One region of the Serratia fonticola genome, then DNA from elsewhere that is predicted to be linked to it. Evidence: predicted binding sites of a transcription regulator. Region 1 holds the regulator's gene; the other holds the start of a gene.
The links. The regulator CRP, encoded in region 1, controls carbon source genes, mostly activating them, when cyclic AMP is high. The targets are predictions, from matches to a motif close to ATGTGANNNNNNTCACAT.

Region 1 (7,173 bases):
GAATCCACCAAGTGATTATTCCCTGGCAAGAAATTGAACAAGAGACCCTCAACAGCCTGATCGAATCCTTTGTATTGCGCGAAGGAACCGACTACGGCGAGCACGAACGTTCGCTGGAACAGAAGGTCGACGACGTGCGCCGCCAGTTGAAAAGCGGCGAAGTGGTGCTGGTGTGGTCAGAGCTACATGAAACCGTCAACATCATGCCTCGCGGGCAGATCCGCGCCGGGCAGGAGGAAATTTAGTCTTATTGCATGCTATGACTGAGGGAAAAAATCAGGTAACAATGCAGTATTGCAAACCAACGCGCACAATTTCGCCTTGGGCGAAAGGGCATCAGCCATACTAAAAATCTTATTCTGAGCCTGCGCATTTAATACGGAGTGACCCTCTATCATGTCTGCCAAACATCCCGTTATCGCGGTGACCGGTTCCAGCGGAGCCGGCACCACCACCACCAGCCTGGCGTTCCGCAAGATTTTTCAGCAGCTAAACCTGCGCGCCGCCCAGCTAGAAGGCGACAGCTTCCACCGTTACACCCGGCCGGAAATGGATGCGGCAATCCGTAAAGCCCGCGATATGGGCCGCCATATCAGCTACTTCGGCCCGGAAGCCAACGACTTTGGCCTGCTGGAGCAGAGCTTTATCGAATACGGCAAGAACGGCACCGGCCGCTCACGTAAATATCTGCATACCTACGACGAGGCCGTGCCTTACAATCAGGTACCGGGCACCTTCACGCCTTGGGAGCCACTGCCCGCCCCGACGGATGTCCTGTTCTACGAAGGGCTGCACGGCGGCGTAGTGGCCGATCAGATTGACGTAGCCAAACATGTCGATCTGCTGGTCGGCGTGGTGCCGATCGTCAACCTGGAGTGGATCCAGAAGCTGATCCGCGATACCGGCGAGCGTGGCCATTCCCGTGAGGCGGTGATGGACTCGGTAGTCCGTTCGATGGAGGATTACATCAGCTACATCACGCCACAGTTCTCACGCACCCATATCAACTTCCAACGCGTCCCGACGGTAGATACGTCCAACCCGTTTGCCGCCAAGGCGATCCCCTCTCTGGACGAAAGCTTGGTGGTGATCCACTTCCGCGGCCTGGATCAGATCGACTTCCCCTACCTGCTGGCAATGCTGCAAGGATCGTTTATCTCGCATATCAATACGCTGGTAGTGCCGGGTGGCAAGATGGGGCTGGCAATGGAGCTGATCATGGCACCGCTGGTGCAACGGCTGATGGAAGGCAAAAAGATCGAATAAGTTATCGGGCGCGGACAATTACCGCGCCCACCGTCGTTAACGCATCAACAGATGGCGGATAAAGCCGACGTGCAGTTTCACCCCAATCTGCATCGCCGCCTCGTCCAGTTTAAAACGGGGATTATGCACGCCGTAGGTGGCACCGATCGCCTCGTTACCGCTGCCGATAAACAGGAAGCACCCCGGCACTTTCTCCTGATAGGACGAGAAATCCTCACTGCCAAACATCGCGCTGGTCAATTCCCGCAACGCCTGTGGCCCCAAGGCTTCGGCCACCACCTCGCGCGCAATAGCGCAGGCATCAGGATGGTTATTGCCGATGGTATAGCCACGCGTCCAGTCAACCTTGTAGCTGGCACCGTGCGCCTGGCTGATCCCTGCGACGGTTTGCTCAACCAGCAGCGGTACCCGCTCGCGTACTTCCTGATTATGAGTGCGTAGCGTTCCCGCCAGCCGTGCGCTGTCAGGGATGACGTTATAGCTGTCACCTGCCTGGAAGGTCGCCACCGTCAACACCGGAGCATTTAACGGATCCAGCTTCCGTGCCACGATCTGCTGCAATGCGCTAACGATCTCCGCACCAATCGGCACCGGATCGATACACAGATGCGGCATCGAGCCATGTCCACCCTTACCCTGCAGCACTATGTCGAAGTTATCGCTGGAGCCACTGAACACGCCCTGCTTCATGCCCACCTCACCGGTCGGGAAGTTGGGCATGACATGCAGGCCGAAGATCATCTTCACGCCATCCAGAACCCCCAGGTCTACCAGCTGTTGGGCTCCGCCCGGTGGCACTTCTTCGGCATGCTGGAAGATAAAGCGCACCGAGCCTTGCAGCTGCGCCTGCAACTGACACAGCACGCTGGCCGCACCCAGCAACATCGCGCTGTGGGCATCATGGCCGCAGGCATGCATCACCCCTGGCCGGGTCGAGCAGAAAGGTTCGTCGCTTTCTTCCTGGATCGGCAAGGCGTCGATATCGGCGCGCAATGCATAGCACGGCCCCGGCGCAGCGCCCTGCAATTCGGCCACTACGCTATTTGGCGTAGGGCGTGAGATCTTCAACGGGCCAAGGTGGGCCAATTGTGCAGCGATGTAATCTGCCGTCTGCGCCTCTTGAAATGACAACTCTGGATTGGCATGCAGGTGGCGACGCCACTGCAATACCTGTTGTTCCACGTCGGCAATCAGCTGTTCAATGTTCATTTTCATACTCCTTGATTCAGTGCCGGTTGGCGCGCTTTACCTGCCAATGGCAGGATCACCAGCCCGGAAACCACCATAGCCAGTGCCAAAAAGATAAACGTTGTCATGTAGTTGTGGCTGATGGTGATCAAATACCCCATGGCGATAGGGGCCACAAAGCCACCCAAAGTGCCGCCGGTGTTTATCAGCCCCATCGCTGCCCCCATCACTTCCGCAGGCAGGCGCTTCATCGGCAGAGTAAACACCGTGACGAACGAGGCCATCAGGAAGATATAGCCCAGGAACAAGAACAGGCTGGCCGTCAGCGCCGATTCGCTGGTAAACACCAGCCAGATGCACAAGGCGCTGATCAGGGAACTGAAGAAGATCACCCACGGCTCACGCCCTTGCAGATAGCGCCCGACCAGCCAGCCGGTACCGAGTGAGGAGATCCAGATCCCCAGACCACCGGCGGCGACCACCATGCTGGAGACGTCAATCGGCATTCCGCGCTGCTGTACCAGAAATTTCGGTAGCCAGGCCATCAGGCCGTACGACGGGATGTTGATACAGAAAATCGCCACAAACAGCAGCAGCACGATGGGGTTTTTCAGCAGGGCCTTATAGTTGGCAGCGGCTGCCCCAGCTTTGGCGGGTGCTGCCTGTGGCGGATTGGGAACCAGCCACAAGATGCAGGCGGCAATCACGAATGCCAACAGGCCAAGTGCAGAGAACGACCCACGCCAGCCGATGTGATCCAGGCAGTAGACCGCGACCAGTGGACCGACGGTCATCGCCAACCCGGCGGAAGACAGCAGAATGGACTGCGCGAAGGTGCGCTGTTCCAGTGGGAAATTCGCCACTACCGCCTTGGCACAGGAACACGGATAGCCGGAGTGGCCAATACCCGACAGGAAGCGGAACGTCACCAGCAGGCCCAGGCCGAACCCCAGAATGCCGAAGCACAGGGCAAATCCCCCCAGCAGCAGTAACGAACTGCACAGCACTTTCTTAAAACCAAAGCGGTCATTGAGCCAGCCCGCCGGTATCTGGAACAGGGAATACGCCAGGAAAAACATCCCGGTAATGTAGCCCAGCTGTTCCGGCTGTAGATTGAACTCGCGTTCGATAGGTAACAGCGCAAAACCCATCACGGTTTTATCGATGTACACCACGACATAGCCCACAAACAGCAAAAAAATCATTAGCGAACGATTTTTCATCGCCGATATTCCTTTAAGTTATCACCCAGGCTGCCCACCAGCGTGGCGGGCGTAGTATAATAATGTGATCCAGGTCACTTTATAGTTTTAATAACAGTCACTTACAATAACATGCTGAAATTATCGCCTTTTGCCGGGCGGCATAAGATACAATTTTGTAAGGGGTGATGCTTTTTATTGATAGGGTGGGGAATGCGCTATTTACCGAAGTTACAGCAGTTGAAAGTCTTCCAGCAGGTGATCCGCAGTGGCAGTATTCGCGGGGCGGCGCGCGCGCTGGAGCAATCTCAACCGGCGGTGAGCCGCACCATCCGTGAACTGGAACAGATCCTGGAAACCCAGTTGATCAATCGCAGCAGTCAGGGAATGACGCTGACCGAAACCGGCCGCGCCTTCGCCCTGCGAATGCAGTTGATCCTGGAGGAATTGCAGCGCGCCGCCGACGAGATCCAGCAGTTGAATCAGCATTCACAAGGCAACGTCGCCATCGGCTGCTCTTCGCTACTCGCCCTCACGGTATTACCGGAGCTGGTCGAAGCCTTCAAACAGCCGTTTCCGCAGGCCAATCTCCTGATCCGCGAGGCGCAGCTTTCTACGCTGCTGCCAGCATTGCGCGAAGGCCGCCTGGATTTTGCCGTGGGTACCGTCAGCCCGGAACTGCCTCTGGAGGATCTGGTGCGTGAACCGCTGTTCAACGCCTCTTTTTGCATTATCGCACGCCAGGGGCACCCACTGGCGCAGGCCACCTCGCTGGACGAGCTGCGTGAGGCCAAGTGGTTATTACCGGAAACCGATATGGGGTATTACCAGCAGTTGCGCGCGGTGTTAGGCACCTTCTATCAGCAATTGAGTCGTTCGCCCATTCGCTCGGACTCGGTGACCTGTGGCTTGAATATGGTGTTGGAGGCGGATTATTTGACTATCGTGGCGCGGGCGATGAGTGCACCGTTCCATTTGCAGCATCGGCTGGTGGCATTGCCTATCGACACGCTGCCGCAGGCTCAATACTGCGTGCTGTATTCACAGAAATCGCCGCTAACCGTGACGGCACGGCGATTTCTTGATTTATTGCGTGCCCACTGCCTGCGCTACCCTTGGTAGGATCAGGCCACTTCGCGGATTTCGAAGCTGTGGGTGATGCTGGCGGCTTTACCCAACATCAAGGAGACGGAGCAGTATTTCTCGGCGGAAAGATCCACCGCGCGCTCTACAATCTTATCGGTCAGCCCTTTGCCGGTGACAATAAAATGCAGATTGATATGGGTAAACAGACGTGGCGCTTCTTCACGACGCTCGGAGGTCAGTTTTACCTCGCAGTCACGCACATCGTTACGCCCTTTTTGCAGGATCGACACCACATCGATGGCGCTACAGCCGCCGACGGACATCAACACCATTTCCATCGGGCTTGGCGCTTTATCGCCCGCGTTGCCATCCATCAAAACCTGGTGGCCGGACGCAGACTCACCCAGGAATGTCAGTCCTTCTACCCACTTAACTCTTGCCTGCATGTTACACACTCCGGTTAATTTCTTAAAAACAGGGTACGCTTTCGCATACATTCTGGCAACGTAACCTGATGCTAATCATGCTGAAGCGAGACAACACAAGACACCCGCCTCACTCTGTGCTACAAACAGAGCCGCAATAACTCTTTCCAGGTCACCGATTTCAGGGATACGTCCAAGGAAAGGCCCCTATATTGGTTTGTTAACAGAATGTAGCTTGCAGCTCTCCCTGCAAGTTAATATGCTAGAGCACAAGCGTATTTCTATAACACGCCTCAAAACCTGTTGATAGCCACAATTAAAACACCGGGCTATAAGCACGTTTTACAGGGAACTCTGACCCCTGTGATACAAGGCAGCGATAACAACAGAGGATAACAGCGAATGGTTCTCGGCAAACCGCAAACAGACCCGACTCTCGAATGGTTCCTGTCTCATTGCCATATCCACAAATATCCATCGAAGAGTACGCTGATTCACCAAGGTGAAAAGGCCGAAACGCTTTACTACATCGTCAAAGGCTCCGTTGCGGTGCTGATTAAAGATGAAGAAGGCAAAGAGATGATCCTGTCCTACCTTAACCAGGGGGATTTCATCGGCGAGCTTGGATTATTTGAAGAAGGCCAGGAGCGTAGCGCCTGGGTACGGGCCAAAACTGCCTGTGAAGTGGCTGAAATTTCCTACAAGAAATTCCGCCAACTGATCCAGGTTAACCCGGATATCCTGATGCGCCTGTCCGCACAGATGGCTAACCGCCTGCAAGTCACCTCAGAGAAAGTGGGTAACCTCGCCTTCCTTGACGTTACCGGCCGCATTGCACAGACCTTGCTGAACCTGGCAAAACAACCTGATGCCATGACTCACCCAGACGGTATGCAGATCAAAATCACCCGCCAGGAAATTGGCCAAATCGTCGGTTGCTCACGTGAAACCGTCGGTCGTATTTTGAAAATGCTCGAAGATCAAAACCTGATCTCCGCGCACGGCAAAACCATTGTCGTGTACGGTACGCGTTAATCCCCAGGGAAACGGTGCAGCAATGCGCCGTTTCTTTACCTACTGAATAGCCAACCATGTGGCGCCGCCTGATCTACCACCCGGAAGTCAACTACGCACTGCGGCAAACGCTGGTGTTGTGCCTGCCGGTGGCGTTTGGTTTGTTGATTGGCAACCTGCAACTCGGCATGCTGTTCTCGTTGGTGCCCGCCTGCTGCAACATTGCCGGGCTGGATACGCCACACAAACGCTTTTTCAAACGCCTGGTTGTAGGCGGCTCCCTGTTCGCACTCAGCAGCCTTCTGCTGCAACAAGCCCTACTGTGGGATCTACCACTACCCTTGCTGATGCTGGGAATGGCGCTGTTGCTCGGCGTCAGCGGAGAAATCAGCCCGCTGCATGCACGCCTGCTGCCAGCCGCACTGGTTGCCGCCATCTTTTCCCTCAGCATGGTAGGTACCGTGCCAATCTGGCACGCCCCTTTACTGTATATCGTCGGCACCGCCTGGTACGGGCTGTTTACCTGGGCCTGGTTCAAGCTGTGGAAAGAGCAGCCGATGCGCGAATCCCTAAGCCAGTTGTATATGCAGCTGGCCGACTATTTTGAAGCCAAATACTCATTACTGACGCAGCATACCGATCCAGAAACTGCCCTGCCGCCGCTGTTGCAACGCCAGCAGAAAGTAATGGATCTGATCAGTCTGCTATACCAACAGCTGAATTTCCTGCCCCATGCCAATAACCTGGAGCAAAAGCGCCTGCAACGTACGTTTCAGGTGGCGCTCGATTTGCAGGAGCACATCACCGTCAGCCTGCATCTGCCGGAAGAAGTGCAAAAACTGGTGGAGCAAAGCCAGGCCGAAGCGATTATCCGCCGCAACGCCCAGGTGATCGCCACGCGCCTGCGGGTGGTGGCCGACGATATTCTCTATCATCGGCACTCTGCGCGTTTCAGTATGAAGAATGAGCTGGCGGCGCTGGAAAAAGTAGCC
Region 2 (7,173 bases), 2.4 Mb from region 1:
CGGTTCCCATGCCCGAGCGCCACGCCGTGGTGCTGCAACGCAAAGAGGGTTACCGCAGCGCCGCTTCACGGGCATTTATTGAAATGCTGCATGAGCGGACATTGGAAATTTAAGGTGCGGATGGCGGATCTCAGGGGGAGAACATCTAAATAGCTGAGCGTAATGGTGCAGCAGGTGGGGATGATGCAGAACGCCAACACGCGAATTTACTAGCAGTGGAACTTAAAATACCCTGGATCATTATTTTTATGGTTTTATAGATGTGGAATTCTTATTCGAATAAATAAGTTATAAATATAAAATCACCTGTAACATTCCTCAACCAGCTACCTTTTGTAGGGGCGCTGCATGCTGCGCCCACTTAGGACTTTCATGAATACAGGGCTATGCTTTTTTATGTATAACGCCCCATTTATTCATGGGGCATGATGCAGATTGATAACACATTAATCATATTGTATGATGGCTGCGTCAAAAGGGGATGATATGGAATATCAAGCAATAGCTAAGCGAATAGTGCAGGTGATACTGACGCCAGAGATGCTCGTAGGACTAGCACACGGAGTAGCAAGCGTACCTATTGATTTTGGTTATCTTGCTTATGGATATATTGACACGGAGAATAGATCTCGCAATCAAGGTGACACGATGCGAATGATGAAAGCTATTAAGTGCGGTATACTTGAGAATGAAAACCTAGTAGAAAGCATTAAAACCGTACTTGATGAATTTGATAAAAACGCATCTAAAGAAACACAAGATTCAATTTATGCAAAAACTGTTGGCTCTATAGCAGGAAGGATGATAACAAATGCATATCTTAGTGGTAAATTAGCAAATATAATTCTTAAAACAGCCGTCTACTCTAGACTGTTAGCGTTTAGAATTAGCACAGTTAGCACTATTTTGTTGACTGGTGGCCTAGCGACAAGAAGCATTTACAAGTCAGAAGAGTTGAAAGATAAAAATCTCTCAGTGTACTATGCTCTCAGACATAAAGGTGATTTAGACTTTCTTTATTTCTTGATTCAACCATTTGTTGATCCGTTTATTGATGCGCTCTCTGTTAGACAGAAACAGGGGCAAGAACCGTTTAATAAAATAGTATCACTTGTTGAGAAAGAGCTAAATGGGAAAAAAACTTAAAGACAAAGTGTGTTTCACTATAGCAAACACTTTGATTCACTTGCTAGGCTCCATCTGTTTTCTACTATGCGTGTATTTCTTTTTTCATTTTGACACAATAATGGAGAGGGTGCTTTACATCAGTGGCACAATAATTGTTTCAATCGCATTAACTTATATTATACCCATTGATAAAAATTATTAGCCTGCATTACTCGTGGCAGACTAATAATCAAAGATAAGTGCTGTTATGACATTGTGCTTTGTATGGTTATTGTCCGCATTACGGTTAATGCTGACCCGTGCTCAAAAATCAACCAAAAATCCTCGCGATCTCTGACCGCCGTTATGGCATAATGCGCGCCAAATCACATTCCCAATCAAATTAAGAGCGAGCGCTGTGTTAAGCACTAACAACATCACTATGCAGTTCGGCAGTAAGCCGTTGTTTGAAAACATCTCTGTCAAATTTGGCGGCGGTAACCGCTATGGTCTGATCGGAGCCAACGGCTGCGGTAAATCGACGTTCATGAAAATCCTCGGTGGCGATCTGGCGCCGAGCGGCGGTAACGTGTTCCTGGATCCGAATGAGCGCCTGGGTAAACTGCGCCAGGATCAGTTCGCTTTTGAACAGTTCAGCGTGCTGGACACCGTGATCATGGGCCACACCGAACTGTGGGCGGTGAAGGAAGAGCGTGACCGCATCTACGCCATGGCGGAGATGAGCGAAGAAGACGGCTATAAAGTGGCCGATCTGGAAGTGGCCTATGGCGAGATGGACGGCTACACCGCAGAAGCACGTGCCGGTGAGTTGCTGCTCGGCGTAGGTATTCCGGTAGAACAGCATTATGGCCCGATGAGCGAGATCGCTCCCGGCTTCAAACTGCGTGTTCTGTTGGCTCAGGCCCTGTTCTCCGATCCGGAAATCCTGCTGCTCGACGAACCAACGAACAACCTGGACATCGATACCATTCGCTGGCTGGAGCAGGTGCTGAACGAGCGTAACAGCACCATGATCATCATTTCGCACGACCGTCACTTCCTGAACATGGTTTGTACCCACATGGCGGATCTGGACTACGGCGAACTGCGTGTCTACCCAGGCAACTACGACGAATACATGACGGCGGCTACCCAGGCTCGTGAGCGCCTGATGTCTGATAACGCCAAGAAGAAGGCACAGATTAACGAATTGCAGTCCTTCGTTAGCCGCTTCAGCGCCAACGCCTCAAAATCCAAGCAGGCTACCTCTCGTGCCCGCCAGATTGACAAGATCCAGTTGGAAGAGGTGAAAGCCTCCAGCCGTCAGAACCCGTTCATCCGTTTTGAGCAGGACAAGAAGCTGTTCCGTAACGCGCTGGAAGTGGAAGCGCTGGCCAAAGGCTTCGACAACGGCCCGCTGTTCAGCAAACTCAACCTGATGGTTGAAGTGGGCGAGAAAGTGGCGATCCTGGGTGCCAACGGTATCGGTAAATCCACCCTGCTGAAAACGCTGGTGGGTGACCTGCAGCCGGATCACGGCACCGTGAAATGGTCCGAAAACGCCAAGATCGGTTACTACGCACAGGATCACGAATACGAGTTTGATGAAACCCTGAGCGTGTTCGACTGGATGAGCCAGTGGAAGCAGGAAAAGGACGATGAGCAGGCGGTACGCAGCATTCTTGGCCGCCTGTTGTTCAGCCAGGACGATATCAAGAAGCGCGTAAAAGTGCTTTCCGGTGGTGAGAAGGGCCGTATGCTGTTCGGCAAGATCATGATGCAGCGTCCGAACATCCTGATCATGGATGAACCGACCAACCACATGGATATGGAATCCATCGAGTCACTGAACATGGCGTTGGAAATGTATGAAGGCACCCTGATCTTCGTTTCCCACGACCGTGAGTTCGTTAGCTCGTTGGCCACCCGTGTTCTTGAAATGACCCCGAACAAGGTGATCGACTTTACCGGCAACTACGAAGACTATCTGCGTAGCCAGGGTATCAACTGATCCGGTACTTGCTGAAGAATATGGGTCGATAAAACGGCCCATCATTATGATGACAAACACCTGAAAAACGTGGTTTTCGGGTGCTTTGGCAGTTCAAAACGCTGAATGAAACACGGGAGATAATAGAGCCCTACGTTTTACCGCGTACACAATCGCAAAAAACCGCCAGATAAAGTGTCCAATAAATGGAATTCACTTCAATAAGGCGGTTCTTATACTCATCGAGTACTTAATCAGACGGCAACGACACTGCCGTTTTCATCCAGGCGATACATCTCACCTTTTTCGATTCCATTTTCCCCTTCGTAAATAACGGTGACGCGAGTACGAATACCATCATGCCAGGTAATAGCCGCAACACCTTGCTCATTGAGGGTAAAATAGCGGGGGTTTTTTGCGGTAAAAATAACAGCACCGCTTCCACCATCGGACTGAATGGTGTTATCCGCTCCAGAGGAGAAGAGTACGTTGTTGTTACCACGATCAATAATCTGGCTTGTATCTCCAGCTGCCATTAAAACAGAATTATCCACATAGCCCGCTGTTTTAATAGTGCCATTTGTATTAGCAGTAACGGCAACGGCTTGTGTTAATGTCAATTGTTCTACGTCAGGGTAGAGATATCCAAGCATGATAGAAGAAGAAGAACCCAATGCCGAGGTCAACGACTCGTTGCCGCCTGTAATGTACGAGTTTTCGCCCGTTGTTGCTATTCTTCCACCGATGTTGGGGAAGTCAACGTCGTCGGTGGCGGAAACAACATCATCGTATACCATTGCGTTATTGCCACAATGTACGATATTTACCGGGCTGGATTTGCCAACGACATTCTGATTGTCTTGAGAGAAAGCGACACCACCATACAGAGTACCTGCAATCATGATGGTGCCTTCGATAGGTGAATTAACACTAGACATAATATTTCCTTTTAGGTAATGGTGAATTTGGTGTGTGGCTAATATTCCATATACCCGGCTTAAACTCTCGGCATTTACATTGTGCTGTGGATGGCAGGACATCCACAGTCATGAGATTGTATCTGTGGTGCCACTGCGCTGTGTAATGGGCGTACCGCTGAGGTTTTTCCAGTAGGTTTTGTTGGCGTGTAAGACACGCCATATGCGGGTTGGAGGGAGGGCTTTAGGGAGGTGGGGATAAATACAGTTACATTTGAGCTGCATCGCTATGTTTTTGATTTAGCGAATGTCTACAAGGGGTTGCCGCTACACACTTCACACCGCGGATCCTTCGGCAGCTTCATCTCCCGGAACTGCATGCTCATCGCATCAAACATCAACAACTTCCCTACCAAAGGCTGGCCATAGTTTGCCAACAGCTTGATGGCTTCCATCGCCTGCAGCGTACCGATAGTGCCGACTAAAGGCGCCATCACGCCAGCCTCAACGCAGGTCAGCGCATTTTCCCCAAACAGCCTGCTCAGGCAGCGATAACAGGGCTGTTCCGGCTGATAGGTAAAGACGCTGAGCTGGCCCTCCATACGGATGGCAGCCCCTGAGACCAGCGGTTTACGCTGTGCATGGCACAGGCGGTTGAGCAGATCGCGGGTTGCCACGTTATCGGTACAGTCCAGCACCACGTCGCAGGCGGCAATCTGCGCCGCCATTTGCTCGTCATCCAGCTGTGTGTCCAGGGTATCAATACGGATATGAGGATTGATGGAGCTCAGCTCAATGCGGGCAGATTCGACCTTCGCCATACCAATGCGATCATCCCGGTGCAGGATCTGGCGCTGTAGATTGGAGAGGGAAACCGTGTCGAAATCAACCAGCGTCAGATGGCCTACGCCAGCGGCAGCCAAATAAGGCGCCGCCGCACAGCCCAGCCCGCCAAGCCCAACGATCAGCACGTGCGCCGCCTGCAGCTTTTCCTGACCGTCGAAGTCGAAACCCCGCAGTACGATCTGGCGGTTGTAGCGCAGCGCTTGTGCATCGGTTAATTCCGGCAGCATGTTCAGTTCCTCAGCAACGCATTGAAAGGTTCGATCTCTACTGTCTCTCCAGCGGCTACCGAGCCACGTTCACGCTCCAGCACGATAAAGCAGTTACCCTGGCTGAATGAGCTAAACACATGGGAACCCTGATGGCCAGTGGTGCTCACTTCCAGCTCGCCCTGGGCATTGCTGGTGAAGATGCCGCGCTGGAAATCGAGGCGACCCGGCGACTTTTTCAGTGGCGTCAGGGCGCGAGCTTTCAGGCGGGGTGGCAGTTGCCATTCGGTGTGACCGGCCAGCTTGGCCAGCAGCGGTTGCACCAGTTGATAGAAGGTCAAAGCCGCAGAGACCGGGTTGCCAGGTAGGCCACAGAACCAGGCGTGCTGGAGCTTGCCGAAAGCAAAAGGTTTGCCCGGTTTGATGGCCAGCTTCCAGAAGCTGACTTTGCCGAGTTCATCCAGCATCTGCTTGGTGTAATCGGCTTCACCAACGGAAACGCCGCCGCTGCTGATCACCACGTCGGCCTCGCTATCCGCCTGGATAAACGCCGCGCGTAATGCTTCCTGATTATCACGAATAATCCCCAGATCGATCACCGTGCAGCCGAGCTGTTCCAGCATCAGGCGTACGGCAAAGCGGTTGGTGTCGTAGATCTGCCCGGCTTGTAGCGGCTGGCCGACCGGCTGTAATTCGTCACCGGTGGAGAATACCGCCACCTTCAATTTACGCATCACCCGCACATCGGCCACGCCCAATGAAGCTAGTAACGGCAACTGTGCGGCCCCCAACGTGATCCCGGCGGGCAGCACGCTCGCCCCACGAAGGATATCTTCACCCGCCAAACGGATATTTTGCCCAGCGGTTACCGGGGCGTTGAAACGCACTCCAGCCTCGGTTACTTCAGCCTGTTCTTGCATGATCACCGCATCCGCACCGGCTGGAATTGGCGCTCCGGTCATGATGCGTACGCAGGTGTTGGCAGGCCAGGCATCCGTAAACGGTGCACCGGCAAAGGCTTTACCCGCTACCGGTAACGGAGAGTTGCCGTTCAGGTCACTGAGACGTACCGCGTAGCCGTCCATCGCCGAGTTGGCGAAGGGCGGGACATCGATAGGGGAGACCACCGGGGTGGCAGTAATGCGTCCGGCTGCGCTGGTCAAGGCGATAGATTCGCTCTGTTGCAGTGGCGCGATCTGGGAGAGCATTTTCTCCAGTGCCTGCTCAAGAGAAATGAGGTCAGAAGTATGACAGTGATCCATAAACAAAACTCCGTAATCGGCGTGCGCGAATTTTTCGGCAAAGTAGGGCTATTATGGCAGATAACGCCGTGGTGGAGAAACCAGGTTAACGTATTGAAATCAATAACAGGAGACAGCCATGCACCAGCACGTACTGGATTTTTGGTTCGAAGAGATCGACCCAGCCATGTGGTTTAAAAAGGACGATGAGTTCGATCGTGTACTGCACACCCGCTTTGGCCAACTGTGGCAGGCGGCGTCCCAAGGTGAACTGGCACATTGGCGTGCGACCATCAAAGGACGACTGGCGGAAATCATCGTACTCGATCAGTTCAGCCGTAATCTGTTTCGCAACACGCCACGCTCCTTTGCTTGTGACGGAATGGCGCTGGTGCTGGCTCAGGAAGCGATCGCCACTGGATTATGTGAAAACCTGACGGTCGAGCAGCGCGGCTTCCTCTATTTGCCGTTTATGCATTCCGAATCCGCCTTGATCCACCAGCAGGCGTTGGAGCTGTTTCGCCAATTAAATAATGGCGATCAGTTGGAGTTTGAAATACGTCATAAGGCCATAATCGATCGTTTTGGACGTTATCCCCATCGTAACGAGATATTAGGCCGGAAATCTACGTTTGAGGAGCAGGAATTTCTGCAGCAACCGGGATCGGGTTTCTGAATATTTTTCATTGGCGTGTAGGCGGGGAATAGCGGAGAGGGAATGGGATAACGCTTATTAAACATGAACCGAGCCGGCCTATTTTCTGCCTCCGCCAATAGGCCGGTTAAATCTGTCAGCGGTAAATGAAAACCCCGATAACCCTCTGTTTTTATACCATTTAGCTCTTTCAATGCACAAAATAGTCTAA

Region 2: WN53_RS16955 (ABC-F family ATPase) is a predicted target of CRP. The motif match lies at 1,482-1,499, and genes of this name have one in related genera.

The regions. Positions count from the first base shown of each region.
Region 1 covers NZ_CP011254.1:1,350,985-1,358,157, forward strand. Annotated here, with positions in the region: gene WN53_RS06015 (hydrolase) at 1-15, shown strand, start outside; gene WN53_RS06020 (YheU family protein) at 12-245, shown strand; gene WN53_RS06025 (phosphoribulokinase) at 397-1,266, shown strand; gene WN53_RS06030 (amidohydrolase) at 1,303-2,481, opposite strand; gene WN53_RS06035 (MFS transporter) at 2,478-3,677, opposite strand; gene WN53_RS06040 (LysR substrate-binding domain-containing protein) at 3,870-4,778, shown strand; gene WN53_RS06045 (OsmC family protein) at 4,781-5,188, opposite strand; gene crp (cAMP-activated global transcriptional regulator CRP) at 5,570-6,202, shown strand; gene WN53_RS06055 (YccS/YhfK family putative transporter) at 6,259-7,173, shown strand, end outside.
Region 2 covers NZ_CP011254.1:3,796,117-3,803,289, forward strand. Annotated here, with positions in the region: gene cynR (transcriptional regulator CynR) at 1-113, shown strand, start outside; gene WN53_RS16950 (hypothetical protein) at 487-1,146, shown strand; gene WN53_RS16955 (ABC-F family ATPase) at 1,526-3,118, shown strand; gene WN53_RS16960 (YdhT family protein) at 3,352-4,035, opposite strand; gene moeB (molybdopterin-synthase adenylyltransferase MoeB) at 4,326-5,087, opposite strand; gene moeA (molybdopterin molybdotransferase MoeA) at 5,090-6,328, opposite strand; gene WN53_RS16975 (DUF924 family protein) at 6,447-6,983, shown strand.